Regions from separate parts of the Pseudomonas mercuritolerans genome, predicted to be linked through region 2. Evidence: riboswitches for the same ligand, from Rfam matches in the RefSeq annotation. Region 2 holds a riboswitch; the other holds the start of a gene.
What was found. Region 2 has a riboswitch for cobalamin ahead of cobW (cobalamin biosynthesis protein CobW). Riboswitches for the same ligand answer to the same signal wherever they lie in the genome.
Positions count from the first base shown of each region.

Region 1: linked by a shared signal. The riboswitch ahead of cobO (cob(I)yrinic acid a,c-diamide adenosyltransferase) and the one ahead of cobW (cobalamin biosynthesis protein CobW) in region 2 are both predicted to bind cobalamin.

Region 1 covers NZ_JAMSHA010000001.1:863,120-867,089, forward strand. Annotated here, with positions in the region: gene ND528_RS04015 (cobyrinate a,c-diamide synthase) at 1-1,311, opposite strand, end outside; gene cobO (cob(I)yrinic acid a,c-diamide adenosyltransferase) at 1,308-1,919, opposite strand; cobalamin riboswitch at 2,002-2,231, opposite strand; gene ND528_RS04025 (hypothetical protein) at 2,394-2,978, shown strand; gene ND528_RS04030 (PQQ-dependent sugar dehydrogenase) at 3,045-3,970, shown strand, end outside.
Region 2 covers NZ_JAMSHA010000013.1:65,924-69,893, reverse strand. Annotated here, with positions in the region: gene ND528_RS27600 (cobalamin biosynthesis protein) at 1-340, opposite strand, end outside; gene ND528_RS27595 (CbtA family protein) at 337-1,038, opposite strand; gene ND528_RS27590 (CbtB domain-containing protein) at 1,050-1,247, opposite strand; cobalamin riboswitch at 1,371-1,589, opposite strand; cobalamin riboswitch at 2,334-2,545, shown strand; gene cobW (cobalamin biosynthesis protein CobW) at 2,645-3,709, shown strand; gene cobN (cobaltochelatase subunit CobN) at 3,713-3,970, shown strand, end outside.

The DNA of each region.
Region 1 (3,970 bases), on a different contig from region 2:
GAAGGCGGCCTCACGATCTGGCGCAAACAATGCCGCAATCGCAGTCGGATTCGATGGGAAATAAAAGTGCACGTACGACGCCGTCATCCGTCCCTCGCGATAAACCGCCTCGGCCCCACGCCCGCCATTGGGACTCAGCCCACGGGCAATCGGCGTCAGCTCGGTGGTGGTCAGGGAATGATGATAGGTATGCCCACGCAACTCCCCTTCCGGCAGCTCAACTGCCTGCAACGCCAGCGCCGCCAGACGCTTCTGCATCACCGCATCGCCCTTGAGCAAACCGACCAGCTCAGCACGAGTACCTTCGACATCAGTCAGCGAATCCAGCAGATAAAGCATGCCGCCACATTCGGCGAGCAACGGCTTGCCCGCCGCGTGGTGCGCGCGGATTGCTGCAAGCATTGAGGCGTTTTGCGCCAGCGCGACGTGATGCAGCTCTGGATAGCCGCCCGGCAGATACAGGCTGTCCGCCTCGGGCAATTGCGTGTCGCGGATCGGCGAGAAAAATTGCAGCTCGGCGCCCATCGCCCGCAGCAGATCGAGACTGGCGCCATAGGTGAAGGCAAAGGCTTCATCGCGGGCAACAGCGATGCGCACACCTTTTAATAGAGGCTCGGCGGCAATGACGTCAGGCGCGGCGAATTCAACGGCCGGTGGCAGCGCGACTTGGCAACTGCTGGCCAGCGCATCGGCGGCCGCGTCGAGACGCAGATCCAGATCATTCAATTCGCTGGCCTGAACCAGGCCGAGGTGGCGGCTCGGCAATTCGATGCCGGTCTCGCGGGACAGCGCGCCGTACCAGCGCAGACCTTCAGTGAGGCTGCCTTCGAGCAATTGCGCATGGCGCAAGGTGCCGACGCGGTTGGCCAGCACGCCAGCGAACGGCAAGTCCGGCTGATACTTCGCCAGGCCCAGCGCCAAGGCGCCAAAAGTCTGCGCCATGGCGGTGCCATCGATCACGCCGAGCACCGGCACACCGAAGTGGCGCGCCAGATCAGCGCTGGATGGCGTGCCGTCGAACAGGCCCATTACCCCCTCGATCAGAATCAGGTCGGCTTCGGCGGCGGCTTCCCACAACAGCCGGCGACTTTCCTGCTCGCCGACCATCCACATGTCCAGTTGATACACCGGCGCACCGCTGGCGCGTTCGAGGATCATCGGGTCGAGAAAATCCGGCCCGCATTTGAACACGCGGACCTTGCGCCCCTGATTGCGATGCAAACGGGCGAGTGCGGCGGTGACGGTGGTCTTGCCCTGACCGGAGGCCGGCGCGGCGATCAATACCGCCGGGCAGTGACGTGGTTGCTTCAAAGTTCGACGCCTTTCTGCGCTTTGATCCCGGCCTGGAAGGCATGTTTGAGCATGCCCATCTCGGTGACCGTGTCGCCCATCTCGATCATTTCCGGCTTGGCGCCGCGACCGGTGACCACCACGTGCTGCATCGGCGGACGCGCCTGCAAATCGCTGAGCACCTGATCGAGATCGAGGTAGCCGTGCTTGAGGGCGATGTTCAATTCATCGAGCACCACCAGGCCGATCGAAGGGTCGCGCAACAATTCGCGGGAGACTTCCCAAGCGGCGGTCGCAGCGGCGATGTCGCGCTGACGATCCTGGGTTTCCCAGGTGAAGCCTTCGCCCATGACGTGGAAACGCACCTGCTCGGGAAAGCGACGGAAAAACAATTCTTCGCCCGTGCTGTTGCGGCCCTTGATGAACTGCACCACGCCGCACTGCATGCCGTGGCCCATGGCGCGGGCGAGCATGCCGAACGCCGAGCTGCTCTTGCCTTTGCCGTTGCCGGTCAGCACCAGCACCAGGCCACATTCGTCGGGCGAGTTGGCAATGCGTTCGTCGATCACGGCTTTCTTGCGCTGCATGCGCGCCAGATGGCGTTCGTCACGCTCGGGGGAATCAGTCATGGGGGAGCTCTCCGTTGAGGCTGGATAACGGCGGGCAGGCACAAGAATAGACGGCAAAAAGCCTGGCATCGCCCACCGTGATGCCGCTGAGATGGATCAGGCCGGTCTCCGGGCTCATGAGCGGCGTTTCGCCTGACTGCGCGCCTTCCCGCTTCTTTCGAAGCAGTGGCTCAAGGCGCAGTTTTCACTCATTTACCGTTGCGGGGGCAGCGCCGGGATCGTCGTGGCTTCGCTTGCGGACCACACTCACCGGCTTCCCTGTTTCACTCTGTCGACGCGGGGCCACAGAGCACCTGAAACAAGCGGCGAAGGTTAGAGGGTTGGGGGTGGAGCGTCAATTGAAGAGGCGCTTTGCGCGCGAATAACTGCCGCTGATCAAATGTGCAGCGGCAATCTTGTGCCAGACTGTGACAAGTGATATCAAAGAGCCATGCTTTTTCCAAAAAGCCCACTACAACAATAAGGATGACGACGATGCAAGGCATGATCATCAGCAACCCGCGCCTGGAATTCCTGCGCCCGGTGCTGGAACGCTGGTTTGACTGTATCGATCGCTACAACACCGTTCGCGGCGACAACGACACGCCATATTGGCACGACGAAAAAGCCAATCTCGGCCTGCTCGCGGCAGCGGCGTGGATGGCTGAAATGGTCACGCTGAACGACACGGCCACGCGCAAACAGAACGAAGAAGGCGAACGCAATGCGCGCGCCGATCTGTTGATTGCCGGCAGCGAAGACCGGGCATTCATTCAGGCCACGCAACGCTGGCCACGGGTCAACAACCTCAACCTGACCCAGGCCCTGCTCGACATCACCCATGATGCCAAGCGCATCAGCTACGCCAGCGATCTCAAGCTCGGCTGCCTGTTCGTTGCTCCGCAAAAAGCCCAGCACAGCGCCAGCCCTGAAGAACTGCAGGACATGGTCGACGACCTGCAAAAGGAACACACCTGCGCAGTCGCCTGGTATTTCCCCTACGCCTATCGCAAATTGCGCAGCGACGCGGGCAACTATCATCCGGGCATCGCCGTGCTGTTCAAGGAAGCCCGCGGTTGAGCAGTTGAACCATCGGGCCTGCGCCCTCCTCTATGTTTAGGAATGCATTCATAGGGAAGATCAGCAATGCGCAAGGCCCAACTCGCTCTTATCATCGCCGTCGCTGGCGGGCTCGCCGCCTGCGGTGAAACCTCCAGCCTGCAAGTCTCCGACGGCACCGGCCCGTCACCGAAACTGCCCGAACCGAACAAGACGCTGATCCCGACAGTGAACATCGCCCCGGCGGTGGGCTGGCCGGAAGGTGCGAAACCGACCGCTGCGGCCGGCACCCAGGTCGCCGCGTTTGCCGAAGGCCTCGATCACCCACGCTGGCTCTATGTGTTGCCCAACGGCGATGTGCTGGTGGCGGAAACCAATGCGCCGCCCAAGCCCGATGACAGCAAAGGCATTCGTGGCTGGGTGATGAAGAAAGTCATGGGCAAGGCCGGTGCCGGTGTACCCAGCCCGAACCGCATCACCCTGTTGCGTGATGCCGACCACGATGGCGTCGCAGAAACCCGCACGGTATTTCTGCAGAACCTCAACTCGCCGTTTGGCATGACGCTCGTCGGCAACGATTTGTACGTAGCCGACACCGACCGCCTGCTGCGCTTCAACTACGAGCCGGGCGCCACCGAGATCAAGACCCAACCGATCAAAGTCGTCGACTTGCCCGGCGGCACGCTGAATCACCACTGGACGAAAAACGTCATCGCCAGCAAGGACGGCAACAAGCTCTACGTCACCGTCGGCTCGAACAGTAACGTTGGCGAAAACGGCCTGGATCAGGAAGAAGGCCGCGCGGCGATCTGGGAAGTCGATCGCGCGACCGGCAATCACCGCATCTTCGCATCCGGCATTCGCAACCCCAACGGCCTCGCCTGGGAGCCTAGCAGCGGCGCATTGTGGACAGCGGTCAACGAGCGTGACGAAATCGGCAGCGATCTGGTGCCGGACTACATCACCTCGGTCAAGGACGGCGGCTTCTATGGCTGGCCGTTCAGCTACTACGG
Region 2 (3,970 bases):
GAATCAGTAGCTCGGCCAGCGCCAGCGCGGCGCTTTCCGCCACGCCGTAGCAACCGGTGCGCTCAAAGGCGATCTGCGATTGATGGCTGAGGCGCTGCTGGAAGGGCGCCAGCTCTGCACTGTTGAAATACTGCAGGGGCAGGTTCAATTGTCTGGCCAGTTCCAGCAACCCCGGTTCGTCGCGCTTGAGGTCGATACTGGCCAAAGCCTTGACTGCTCGCAGTTCGATGCGGTGTGCCTGCAACGCCTGATCGAGTAGTGCACGCAGCGTACTGGCCGGGCAGCCACGCTGGCAGCCGAAGCCGACCACGAAGGTCGGCGCTGCGCGGTCATCGGTCATGCCTGATATTGCCCTGCGCTTTTGCGGCGGAACAACCACGCACTGATCAGGCCAAGAGCCAGCCAGAACGCGACGTTGGTCAGCTGCGAAGCGATTTTGAACTGGGTTTCCAGTGCCTCTGGGGCAAGCATCGAATGCACCTGCGGTTGCGGCGCGCCGATCACGTGCGGTACCGCAAGAATCGCGACACCGAGAAGCTTCATCAACCAGTGGCGGCTGAAGGCAATCAGTGCCAGGCCAACCGCGGTCGAAGCGGCGGTGCCGATCCACCAGATCTGCCGCGATGCGAGATCGGCAGCCGCAGTGCCCGGCAATTCAGGTGGCAGGCCCAAGGTCGGCGCGAGAACGAACGTCGCGTAACCGGCCAGACCCCAGAGCAGCCCTTGCGAGGTCTTGGTTGGCGCGCGCAGGGTATACAGGCCGGCGAGCATCAGGGCGAAACCCACCGCCACCACCAGATTACCGCCAGTGGTCGAGGCCACACGCTGCCAGCCATCTTCCGGCTCCCAGGCTTCGCCATCATGGCTGTGCGCCGCGGTGCCGGCGGCGTGTTCGTGAATTTGCGCGACCGGTTCGGATTTCTCGAAGGTTTCGGCCTGCAGAATCAGTGGCGAAACCCAGAAACTCTGCAGCAGGGTCAGGAGCAGTGCGGCCAGCAAGCCGGTGAACCCTGCGGTTTGCGCGATACGCTTGATCATCTCGGCAGGCCTCAGTGGCATGGGAATGCGGCGCTGTGGCGGGTATCGTGAGCGGCGTTGTGCACCGCTTCGATGTGCGAGAAACCGGCGAACCAGACCAGACTGGCACCGAGGATCGAGGCGAAGAGGGCGGCGGCCACGCGTTGGCCCAAGGTGGTGCTGCTGGAAATGTGGTCAGTGTGGCTGACGGTATTGCTGGTGATCGACATAGCGCTTCCCTCTGAAATGTCAGCGGGTAAACAGAGCGCAGGAAAATCCCTGCGAGCCGGGCACGCAGGGATTTCGAACAGCGCCCGCCCACCGCGGGTTTGTTTGTGATCAGCGACGCTTGCGCGCGCTGGGTGTTGCGGGCCGGTCTCCGGGCTTGCGAGGGGTTGGCTTGGCGCCGACCTGCAAGCGTCACCTTCCCATGCCGGGGCACAGTGGATCTAACGCTTCGCTCGCTTACCGTTGCGGGGGCAGCACCGGACTGACATGGCTTTGAGTAAAGCACATGATTCACCGGTTTCCCGTTTCACCCTGTGAAGGGCACCCGTAACAAGGTGGGCAGGAGAACATGGGTTTGGGTTTTTAGTCAATTTCCGGGCGTTTTTGGTGCTGCGAGGGGGGCGTTTTTTTTTGATGTTTTTGGGTGTATATCCGTTGCTGCGGTAACGGCTGCTTAGGGTTTCGCCCTTACGGCGAGTCACCTTTTCCAGACGCCAAAAAGGTAACCGAAAAGGCTTGCTGCTGCGTTCGGCCCTCGCAGGCTCGGGTTCCTTCGCTACGGGACTGATCCGCTCAGCCTTCCGACGTCGCCGGTGGATCAAGATCAAGGGCACTCGAGCTTGCGCTCATTGTTGAGTGGTGAAAAGCGTGTGGTCTGCTTTGGATCTGTGTTGGATCCGCCCCTCACCCCAGCCCTCTCCCGAGGGAGAGGGAGCCGATTTGCGGGCTTTTCAGAATCTGCATTCGACTCGATATCGCAAGTCGGCGTATTTCGCCTGAACACCTCGGTCAGTCCCCTCTCCCTCCGGGAGAGGGCTAGGGTGAGGGGCTTTTGCTCTGGCTCTTGATCTTTTGCCCCTTCGGCAGGCTTCGTTACGGGATCGGTCCCGTAACGAAGGTACCCCGAGCCCCAGCGAGCGGGCCGTACGCCGGGGCAAAGCCTTTTGGTTCCTTTTTGCTGGGCCGGCACTCCGGCGTTTGAAAAAGGGACTCGCTGTAAGAGCGAAACCATAGGAAGCCGTTACAGCAGCAACGGATATACCCCCAGTTTCAGACTCACCGACCATTGACCCACGACGGACCCATGCGTAGCCTTGCGCTTTCGAGGTTCTTCGGCACTTGCCGAAGCTAAGAAGGGAACGCGGTCAAAGCCGCGGCTGCCCCCGCAACTGTGAACGGTGATGTTCGTTGCCACGCCACTGCCAGCTCAATCGATGAGCCAGCGGGAAGGCGCAATGAACGCCAGGCCCCACGCCTGAACGCCGTCAGCCAGGAGACCTGCCTCGTCACAGATTCTCACTACAACCGGGCGGGGTGATCCGGTGGCGAATGCTTCCGGCGTGCACGCGCGCTGCCGGTTCTCGTCCCGTATGCCCGCCGCTTGCCAAAGGGCATACCGATGAAAACACTGGCCAAACTCCCCGTCACCATCGTCACCGGTTTCCTCGGTTCGGGCAAAACCACGCTGCTGCGGCACATGCTCGACAACGCTCAGGGCCGGCGCATCGCGGTGATCGTCAATGAGTTCGGCGAGCTCGGCATCGACGGTGAGATCCTCAAGCAATGCACCATCGGCTGCACCGAAGAAGAGGCCAGCGGCCGCGTATATGAGCTGGCCAACGGCTGCCTGTGCTGCACGGTGCAGGAAGAATTCTTCCCGGTAATGCGCGAACTGGTTGCCCGTCGCGGCGATCTCGACCACATCCTTATCGAAACTTCCGGTCTGGCTCTGCCCAAGCCGTTGGTGCAAGCCTTCCAGTGGCCGGAAATCCGTAGCGCCTGCACCGTTGACGCGGTGATCACCGTGGTCGACAGCCCGGCCGTCGCTGCTGGCACCTTCGCAGCGTTCCCGGATCAGGTCGATGCCCAGCGCAAACTCGATCCGAACCTTGATCACGAGTCGCCGCTGCACGAATTGTTCGCCGATCAACTGGCCAGTGCTGACCTGGTCATCCTCAACAAAGCCGACCAGACCAGCGCGGAAGATCTGGCTCGCGTGCGCGCTGAAGTCGCCGAAGAGCTGCCGCCGGCAGTCAAAATCATCGAAGCCAGCAACGGTCGTCTGCCGCTTGACGTGTTGATCGGCCTCGGTGCCGGCTCCGAAGAGCATATCGACAGCCGCCACAGTCACCACGATCATCACCACGACGGTGATGACGACGATCACGATCACGACGCCTTCGATTCGATCTCCATCGAACTTCCGCAAGCCGACGAAAGCCTGCTGCTCGACGCGCTGACGCAATTGGTGGTGCAACACGGCATCCTGCGGGTCAAAGGCTTCGCGGCGATTCCGAACAAGCCGATGCGCCTGTTGATCCAGGGTGTGGGCACGCGTTTCGACAAGCATTTCGACCGTCAGTGGGGCGCCGAAGAAGCGCGCGTCACGCGTCTGGTGCTGATCGGTCAGGAACTCGATGCCACACAACTTGAAGCGCAATTGCGCGCTGCGCTCAGCGTTTAAGCCATGCACCTGCTCAGGACCCAGCCCGGCGGATTCGTCTCGGACGACAACATTGCCGACCTCGGACAAACTCCCGCCGAGCTGGTGATCCTGTGCAGTGGCGATTCCAGCCTGGCGCTGCTCGCCGAGGCTGCGCAGCAATTGCCGGATGACTACCCGAGCCTGCGCCTGGCCAATCCGATGCAGGTGCAGAATCATGCCTCGGTCGATCTGTATGTCGACGAAGTGCTGCGCCACGCCAAGGTCATTCTGATCTCCCTG